DNA from 3 places in the Halioxenophilus aromaticivorans genome. Region 2 is predicted to be linked to each of the others. Evidence: predicted binding sites of a transcription regulator. Region 2 holds the regulator's gene; each other region holds the start of a gene.

Region 1 (3,264 bases), 680 kb from region 2:
AGCAGTGCATGGACTTCTTGTGCCAGTGTGGAGAAGCGCTGCGATACCACGTAGTGGCCGATGGCTTGTTTCACTTGTTGGGTAAATTCTGGCAGTGCCGCGATGGCCTGTTCCCCTCTGGCGAGTAGCTTAATTTCTACGTGGGGTAGGGAGGTGCGGTAGCCTACAGTGATATCGGCGGGTACACAAAGAGCGTCTAGCTCGTGGGCCAGTGCCGATTCTCCCGCACCAAAAGTAAGCCATTTAATCAGTTTGGTCGCTTGGGCCTGCGGGAATAACTCATGAACAAATGGCAAGAATTGTTCATAAACCATGGTTTTAAACTCCCTTGGTACGCCGGGAGTAAAAAATAACCAAGCTCCGTTCAGTTCGACCCTAAAGCCACAAGCAGTACCCACCGGGTTGTGCACCATCACTGCGGACTGGGGCAGCATGGCTTGCTTTAGGTTGCTGGCGTGCATAGGCCGGTTATTTTTTTCGTACCAGCCTTCCATATGCTCGCGCCAAGCTTTGTTTTCGGCTAAAGGTTCACCTTTGGCCTTAGCCATGGCCTCAGCGCTCATGTCGTCACTGGTGGGGCCCAAGCCGCCGTTAACCAAAATAATGTCAGCGTGGTGGCTGCGTTCTACAAATACGTCGATTAAGTCTTGTAGACGGTCACCCACCGTAATGCGGCGTTGCATTTCGATTCCGTGTTGCATCAGCACATCGCCAAACCAAGCTGCGTTGGTATCTACAATTTGGCCGGATAACACCTCTTCTCCGGTACAGATCATTTCGATTTTCATGGTGTTGGTCCTCTGTTGCAGATTGCTGAGTTATTTCCAGGGTATTTGTTTTGGGAGACTGTGCGTGGCCTCGTGCTCTACTAAAACCAGGCTTCAATATGCGTTCCCGAAACAAAATTGCCATTGTGCATGGCGGGTATGAATGTGGCTTCAGATATTCGCTTCAGCAAACTTTGTTTACAGTTTTCTAGCACCTCTCCCGCGAGCACTCTAGGGTTAGTTGGCGTGCCGGTTTTATCTATGTTAGTGCCGATGTAGATGGGTGTCAGCTCTCTAAGCTCATGTTTGCCACAGGCTGCTGGCCACGGCATTCGGCCATAACGTTGCGGGTCGATGTAGTTGCTGGGGTGCTTGGATGGGTTGAACACAAGGCTTTCGTGTAAGGTAATGCGAGTAGAGTCTTTGTATTTCTCAAAAACAACGGAAAAGTTAAACCATACTTTTACTTGTTTACCGTTAACAATGGCCGGAGAGATTTTCCATCGGTTTCCCAAGCCTTTAACGACTGCTTGCTCAAATGGTTCGATAAGCTCTGGTTGCTCAGAGTTTGTGTGAATGGAAACATACCGAACCGTCCCCCCTTTAGATACTTTGGCTGCGCCTCGCACGGTAACTGTGCCCTCCTGAGCCTGTGGCGGATATTCGATAGCAGCGATAATATCCTTACCATCATTCAAAAAATGGGCTGGGGTTGCGTTTACACTTTGCGCTAAGGCGTATTTTGCAAAAGCAAAACAGAGCAGTGCCATGGTTAACAGCGACGACAGGCCCGCTGCGTAGTTTCTTAATTTACTGCTATGCACGTTTCAAACTCCTATCGATTCTATCTTCGTCCTTCAGTTGCGCATCACAATTACCATAGAGTTTACACTCATAGGCTTCTTGATCTTCGTAAACTAGCTTGCGCAGCGCTACGGAGATCGAGATCACTGTACCTGGATGTTCGCGACCCGTGATTGTGGCTCTGATATTGTAAGTCTGACATTGTAGTTCTGGCCATAGGCTCCATTTTAATAACCTCTTAAAAGCATGCATAGCGCTTTATGATATAAATCAAATGGAACTCATACCATGGCGCTACTCTAAATAGGTAACAACATTAAAGAGGAAATAACATGCCTGTTGAGCATCATGATCTAATCCACGAATTGCCCGAATACAAAGACAAAATTCATGCGCTAAAAACCTCGGATGCGCATTTTCGTAGGCTCTTTGATGAATGCCACGAGCTGACGAAATCCATTGAGAACATGCAAAACGAAGTGACCCCGGTGGCCACCAGCGAGGAAGAGACTGCTAAGCGGCAGCGATTGCAGCTGAAAGATGAGCTGCTGGGCCTACTTGCTGCTGCGTAGGAGTTAGCGACGCTCGGTACGCCTGTTGCCAGCGTATCTTGGTTGCACCGCTTGGTTGGCGCATGTCCATTAGGTATGGGCATGTCCGGGCGCCGCAGTACCCGAACAAAGCTTTTTGAATACTTCTCCACAATAGAGTGCTCGGTAAAATTCCAGCATACCTGAGTCAAGGGGCTGCCCAACTTGGCCCCTTGATGTCCCCCCAATCCGTCCCCACATAGTTTTATATCATTAACCCCCAGGCCTTTAACCGGCCGGGCTTGTATCTTATTGGGCTTTCAGCGCAACCTCGTTGGTGGCGTACCATGCCCAAAGGTGGGACGACCATGGAGTTTAAAGATTACTACAAAATATTAGGCGTTGAAGAAACCGCAGATGACAAAGCGATTAAGAGTGCTTATCGAAAACTGGCACGCCAGTACCATCCAGATGTAAGCAAAGAGCCGGATGCAGAGGCCAGGTTTAAAGAGCTCTCGGAAGCATACGAAGTGCTGAAAAATGCAGAAAAACGCGCTGAATACGACGCGCTAAAGCAATACGGTCAAAATGGGCGATTCCAACCCCCTCCCGGTTGGCAATCCAGCCATAGCGGAGCTGGTTCTGAGCAACAGTTCTACAGCGGCGACTTTTCCGATTTTTTCAGTTCTATTTTTGGCGCGGGTGACTTCCAAAACAGTGGCTCGGCGTTTAATGGGTTCGGGAGAGGCTCCAACTTCGCCCAAAAAGGCGACGATGTTGAAACTGAGCTGCCCGTGTTTTTGGAAGATACACTAACAGAGCAATCCAAAACCATTCAGTATCATAGTCCGCAAGTTGACGCCAACGGTGGCCGCTACAAGGCCACTAAAACACTCAAGGTAAAAATTCCGGCAGGCGTTGCGGATGGGGAGCGGATACGATTAAAAGGCCAGGGCGGTGTTGGCGACAATGGTGGCGATAACGGTGATCTGTATCTGCGCGTACGGCTGGTGCCACATCCTAAGTTTGATGTGCAGGGCCAGGATCTGCTTATAACGGTGCCCGTGGCTCCTTGGGAAGCGGCGCTGGGAGCAAAGGTCACCGTGCCAACCTTGGAAGGTAAGGTCAATATTACCATTCCGGCCAATTCTCAAGCCGGCCAG
Region 2 (3,264 bases):
CGGCGTCTACTACGGTGTCCGGTAAATTATTGTCATCATCGCCGTCGCAGGCGGTAACAAGCAGGGCTAGAAATGCAATCAGAAAAGTATTTATTAATTGTCTCATGGTAATTATCTCCCGTTATGGTAGTGCCAATTACGACGGCGAAATAATTACGGTTTAATTTTTAATGCCAACTTTATTATATTTTAACGTCAAACTATTTGCGCTTTTTTAAATCTGAAAAAAGTGCCTGCTGCATACCATTAATTTTTGCAAAGCTGTAGAAGTTAATGAGTCGCCAGGCAATTATATAACGTATAAGATTGGTTTGCCGTGGCAATGAAGTTAACACGGAGCCAATGTTTAAGATAAATTAAGACTCGATAAATACCAGAACTCGTTCGCTAAAGTTAATTTGAGATCATTGTTTTACGAGCTTCAGGCACCTGTTGCTGAGTCAGCGGTGAGCAGGCCACCGCCGACGCTAAATGTGGCTCGGTCAATACGATACGTGAATCAACCCCCGGTTCAGGGCATTCACCGCCGCTGCGGTGATGTTTCTTGCGCCAAGCTTGCGCGCCAATTTGCGAGAGTGATAGTCCACGGTGTGTGATGAGATGTGCAGTTGTACGCCAATCTCTGCCTTGGTAAAACCTTTGGCAGACCACTCCAATACCTCTCTCTCCTTGCCTGTGAGCGTCATATAGGCGAAGGCTTTGGCACTGCTTTTTAACTGGCAATAGGCCAGATAAAAGTGTTGGCACAGCGCGTTAAGCTTGTGCAGTGTCTGTCGCGTTGGCGGCCGGCCTTTCAAGTCTCGGCCCAGGTCGACACTGGCCACCGCCCCGGCGGCCCCCTTTAAGGCTACGGTAACCCGGTCGTGGAAACCTCTCGATTCAGTGGATTGAATAAACTTTATCTGAGCTGCGCTGAGCTGGTCTGATGTTTTCAAGGCAGATAAAGTCAGAACGCCGTGGCCGTAAAAGCAATGGCTGCGAAACGGGTCCACGTCATCAAACTGTCCTTGGTTAAGTTCCTGCACCCAACTAGACATAGAGCTAACAAATAGCCCCCTAGAGGTTGGTAGGTTTAGGTCTGGATGATTGGTAAGCAAGCTGAACACGCAGTAGTCAAAGCCAAGGCTTTTGACCTCATTGTGCAATAGGTTAAACAGTGTCTGTTCGTTTGACGCTTCTTCACATTCGAAGATAAATTGATCAATGGTCATGGTTCCTTCCCCTCAGCGATGTTGGTGTCCCCAACCAAAATCTAGTGAAATCGCGTAGTTTTGTAATCGAGAGTTATCGATATTTAAGGGTATTTAGGATATTTCGTAGTCTATTTGCCAATAAGTAACGACTATCTTGGGAAAGATTGGTCAGGTAGCACTCGGTTTAGTGCGGCTTCACTCGGATAAGGCAACAAAAACGGAAGGGGTGGCCAATGCTAAGGGGGCGGCGTTAGTCAACGGTGGCTTGCACCTAGGGCAGGTCGAATGCGCAAAGTGGGCTGTGAACACAAGTCGCCGATGCAGTTTGCGTAGGGAAGGCTCACTGGGGTGAGCCGGAGTTAGGGTGGAGGCTAGCCCGCGTTGGAGGGTTGCTCTACATGTGAGCAGTGGGTGCCGGCCAATTCACTCAAACCCACTAAATCGGTAATGGTAATGTCTCGCTGATTGACCTCAATAAGCGCTTCTTTTTGGAAACGCCTTATCAATCGGCTCACGGTTTCTATGGTGAGTCCGAGATAGTTTGCTATATCGGTGCGGGACATGGACAAACGAAAATGCGTGGCGGAATAGCCGCGTTGAGAGTAGCGGCTGGATACGTTCATTAGCAGAGCCGCCAGCCGATCCTCGGCCGAACGTTTGCCCATCATTAGCAGAAACTCGTTGTTTTCTTGAATCTCTGCTGAGAAGAGATTGTAAAGCTGATTTTGCAGCGCCGGTACCTTTTGCGCCAAAGTCTCTAGCTGAGAATGGGGCAAGAAACACACGCTGCTGGTTTCTAACGCCTCGGCAAAGGTGTTGTGAGATTTACCGTGATAGGCGTCGAAGCCCAAAATTTCGCCAGGGAAGGCGAACTGGGTGATTTGGCTATCGCCGTTGCTGGCAATGACCACCGATTTGAAACTACCAGAGCTAATGGCGTAAAGCCCCTCAAATTGATCACCGGATTGATACAAGGCTTCCCCTGGGTGTAAGACCCGCTTTTGCTGCACAATGCCTTCGAGCTGGCCAATATCTTCACCAGATAAGGTGTGTGGTAAGCAAAACTTGCTCACAGCGCAATTACTACAGCGGACAAAGTTGTGGGTGCTCATGGTCTATTCACCTCAGGTAGGGCTCAGCGGTGTTTTTAAACCCATTGTGATGCGCGCTGGCGCAGACTCTAATAAAGGTAGGGTTGTATTGCCATCAGAGTAAATCGTATTTTTCTAATGGGCAAGGGGGAATTGCTGACTAGTTTGCCAGAAGGGGTAAATTTTGTGTTTGGCTGTCTCTGATTGGCCGGTCACATAATGGTTAATCTTTTATTGGGCATGGCGGGGATGCATTGGGCCAAAGAATGGCTTTAGCCACGGCGGCGGCTTGCCAGAGGCCGGTCGGTGTTAAACGAAAATCACTATTGTTATCAATTTCGTGGCGTTCTATGAACGGCGCGAGAAGTGCTAGCCCCTGCTCAAAGTAGTCGTCAAATCGGCGTTGCCATTTTGCTTCAAAGCCGTCTTTAAGCAGGGTTCCAGTGGCCAACAGCCCTGCCGCAACCTCCGCTCGTATTGCTTGATCGGATGACAACTCTAACCCCGCGTCACGGGCGTGGCCAAGCTGACTTATTCGACGGGTGTACTCCCGCAGTGAGGTACAATTCTGCCAGACAAACGGTTTTATAAGGCTGGCCGTGCCCAAACCTAGCGCCAGCTGATTGCTGTTATACGCGCCACGCTGATTAGGCCTGGCGACCTCTGGCTCAATAGCAAAGCAACCAGCGCCTGATACCGAGTAGCCTTGGTTTAGCAAATAGGTGGTAGCAATGTTCTGTAAATCGGTTATGGCTTGTGGTTTTGGCAGCAAGGCTGGTGTATTAGATAAGCCATAACTACCACTTTGGTGTTGCAACAAGTGCAGCGTAATGTCGTCTGGTTTAAAGCGAATTAAATGTTGTAGTGTCGCTAAAAACGATGCTGCACTCTGCGTGGGCAAACCGTAGATTAGGTCGATACTTACATCTGGAATTTCGGCGGCTTTGGCGGCCTCAATGGCGCTTTCAATTCGGTAAACG
Region 3 (3,264 bases), 1.0 Mb from region 2:
GACCTAGTAGCCCAGTTGCAGTCGCGCAGCGTAAGCCGAGAATACGAGGCGGTTGTGATTGGAACGCCCACCGGCGGTGGCAGTGTGGACGAGCCCATTGGCCGTCATCCCACCCAACGGACCAAAATGGCCGTGGTCCACACCGGTAAGCCGGCGTTAACGCACTATCGAGTGGTGGAGCGATTTGGCCAGCATACCCATGTGCGGGTGAAGTTAGCCACCGGCCGCACCCATCAAATTCGCGTACACATGGCGCACATCCGCTACCCACTGGTGGGCGATACCACCTACGCCGGTCGCTTTAAAATCCCTCCCCAATGCAGCGACACGCTGATCGAACACCTACGGGCTTTCCCACGCCAAGCCCTTCACGCGCAGCAGTTAGGGTTGGTGCACCCCGCTCGCGGCGAAGACATGCAATGGCAGGCACCCATACCGGCGGATTTTGACGGGTTGTTGCAGGTGCTAAGGCAGGAGCCAAGCCCCGAGGAGCCTTTTTGATGCCCAGTGAAAGAGTTGGTGACGGCTTTTGGCAGCCAGATTGGCCCGTGCCCGCTAATGTGGGTGTCTTGTTAACGGATCGCAGTGGCGGCGGCAGCGCTGCCCCCTATGTTGGACTGAATTTAGCACTGCATGTGGGCGATGATGCACAAACGGTAGCGGCTAATCGTGAGCGCTTACAAACTCGGCTGGGCACGGTTAAGGTGCAGTGGTTGGAGCAGGTGCATGGCACCAAGGTGGCCACGGCTGCGGCCGATGGTGCAGTGCGTACAGCCGATGCCGCAGTAACCAGGGATACTAACCTGGCCTGTGCCGTTATGACTGCGGACTGCTTGCCGGTGCTGCTGTGCGACCAAGGCGGTACCGTGGTGGCAGCGGCCCACGCCGGTTGGCGAGGCTTGGTGGATGGTGTCATCGCCAACACTGTGGCCTCCATGGCTGTGCCTGCGACGCAAATAACCGCTTTTTTAGGCCCTGCCATTAGCCAAGCCCATTTTGAAGTGGGTATAGAAGTAGTAGAAGCGGTTTTCGCCCTGGCCACCACTAATGCAGAGGTGCAGGCTGTCGCCAAGGCGGTAACGCCCGGAGCCAGAGCCCTGCATTTCTACCTGGATTTATACGCCGTGGCGCGGGTGCAGTTAGCCGGCCTAGGCATTACCAGCGTTTATGGGGGTGAGCACTGCACCTACGGTGACGCCCGCTTCTTCTCCTATCGGCGGCAAAAGGTGACCGGTCGTCAGGCCAGCTTAATTTGGCTGCAAGCGTAAAGCCACAGCCAACAACGTAAAAACTCGCGCTGATAAGCCCGTTTTTGTGACGCGATAGCTCACTTCGATTTTGTTTTAGGTCAAGTATTCGTTCTGCCTTTGGCTTGTTTTTTGGGGGCACTAGCCCAACCTTAGTAGCCAGTAGAAATTGAACCCGGTAGCCACCGGCTGCGGGAAGAGAGGTCAGAGATGCGAATAGATCGTTTAACCAACCAATTACAAAACGCCCTGGCGGATGCCCAGTCACTCGCCATCGGCCGTGACCACAATCAAATTGAACCCGCCCATGTAATGCTGGCCATGCTGGATCAGCAGGGCGGCGCGGTGCGCCCGCTTTTAGCCCAAGCCGGCTATGATGTTTCCGGTTTGCGCAACGGCTTGGCCAAAAACCTAGAGGGCCTGGCGCGGGTGCAAAACCCTTCCGGCGACGTTCAGCTGTCCCAGGAGCTGGTGCGCCTGCTTAATTTAGCTGACAAGCAATCGCAAAAAGTCGGCGATAAATTCATCTCCAGTGAAGCCTTACTATTGGCCACCATTGAAGAGGGCAATAGCGCCCTGGCCAAGCTGTTAAAGAGTGCTGGTGACGCTAAACGCTTGCAAGATGCGGTGAAAAAAGTCCGTGGCGGCGAGACAGTGGACGACCCAGACGCCGAGGGTAATCGCCAAGCGTTGGAAAAATACACCATCGATTTAACCGCCCGTGCCGAGGCCGGTAAATTAGACCCAGTGATTGGCCGCGACGACGAAATTCGTCGCACCGTGCAGGTATTACAGCGCCGCACCAAAAATAATCCAGTGTTAATGGGTGAACCCGGTGTGGGTAAAACCGCCATTGTGGAAGGTTTGGCGCAGCGTATTATCAACGGCGAAGTGCCCGAGGGTTTAAAAAACAAACGCCTTTTGTCACTGGATTTGGGTGCGCTGTTGGCCGGCGCCAAGTTTCGCGGTGAATTCGAAGAACGGTTAAAAGCCGTGCTTAAAGAATTGGCCCGGGAAGAAGGCCGGGTGATTTTATTTATCGATGAAATTCACACCATGGTGGGGGCCGGTAAAGCCGACGGCGCCATGGATGCCGGTAATATGCTGAAGCCCGCGTTAGCTCGAGGCGAACTCCATTGCGTGGGTGCCACAACGTTGGATGAATACCGCAAATACATCGAAAAAGACGCAGCCCTAGAGCGCCGCTTCCAAAAAGTGATGGTGGACGAGCCTTCAGAGGAAGACACCGTTGCGATTTTACGCGGCTTAAAAGAACGCTACGAAGTGCACCACGGAGTGGACATTACCGACCCGGCCATTGTAGCGGCGGTGAAACTGTCCCAGCGATACATCACCGATCGCCAGCTGCCCGATAAAGCCATCGATTTAATCGATGAAGCCGCCAGCCGTATTCGCATGGAAATCGATTCCAAGCCAGAATCGATGGATCGGTTAGAGCGGCGCTTAGTGCAATTAAAAATTGAGCGTGAAGCCGTGCGCAAAGACGAAGACGATGCGTCTAAAAAACGCTTGTCTAAAATTGACAGCGACATTGACCAGGTAGAACGCGAGTACGCGGATTTAGAAGAAGTGTGGCGGGCGGAAAAAGCCGCTCTACATGGCTCTCAGGAAATCAAGTCAACCCTGGAGCAAGCCCGCTTGGATTTAGAGGCCGCCCACCGCGCCGGCGACCTCGGCCGCATGTCGGAACTACAGTACGGTATTATTCCCGAGTTAGCCAAACAGCTCGACATGGCATCTCAAGTCGAAATGCAAGAGATGACCTTGCTGCGCAACAAAGTCACCGACGAAGAAATCGCTGAGGTGGTTTCCAAGTGGACCGGCATTCCCGTGGCTAAAATGTTGGAAGGCGAGCGCGATAAATTATTGCGCATGGAAGATAACCTGCAAAGCCGAGTGATTGGCCAGCGTGCCGCTGTGGTGGCGGTATCCAACGCCGTGCGCCGCAGCCGTGCTGGGTTGGCCGATCCTAACCGCCCTAACGGTTCGTTTTTAT

The links. Region 2 encodes FNR, which switches genes on or off when oxygen is low (the NO sensors DNR and NnrR bind a similar motif). Its sites were predicted from a motif close to TTGATCTAGATCAA; they were not measured.
Region 1: the regulator FNR is predicted to act here: its motif matches at 1,832-1,845, upstream of ACGHM3_RS19575 (DUF465 domain-containing protein).
Region 3: the regulator FNR is predicted to act here: its motif matches at 1,339-1,352, upstream of clpB (ATP-dependent chaperone ClpB).

Annotation. Positions count from the first base shown of each region.
Region 1 is NZ_AP031496.1:4,569,744-4,573,007, reverse strand. Features, by position in the region: gene ACGHM3_RS19585 (CinA family nicotinamide mononucleotide deamidase-related protein) at 1-788, opposite strand, end outside; gene ACGHM3_RS19580 (energy transducer TonB) at 869-1,591, opposite strand; gene ACGHM3_RS19575 (DUF465 domain-containing protein) at 1,904-2,143, shown strand; gene ACGHM3_RS19570 (DnaJ C-terminal domain-containing protein) at 2,470-3,264, shown strand, end outside.
Region 2 is NZ_AP031496.1:3,892,207-3,895,470, reverse strand. Features, by position in the region: gene ACGHM3_RS16650 (fasciclin domain-containing protein) at 1-106, opposite strand, end outside; gene ACGHM3_RS16645 (LuxR C-terminal-related transcriptional regulator) at 483-1,211, opposite strand; gene fnr (fumarate/nitrate reduction transcriptional regulator Fnr) at 1,565-2,305, opposite strand; gene ACGHM3_RS16635 (radical SAM protein) at 2,508-3,264, opposite strand, start outside.
Region 3 is NZ_AP031496.1:4,908,771-4,912,034, reverse strand. Features, by position in the region: gene rluD (23S rRNA pseudouridine(1911/1915/1917) synthase RluD) at 1-501, shown strand, start outside; gene pgeF (peptidoglycan editing factor PgeF) at 501-1,268, shown strand; gene clpB (ATP-dependent chaperone ClpB) at 1,458-3,264, shown strand, end outside.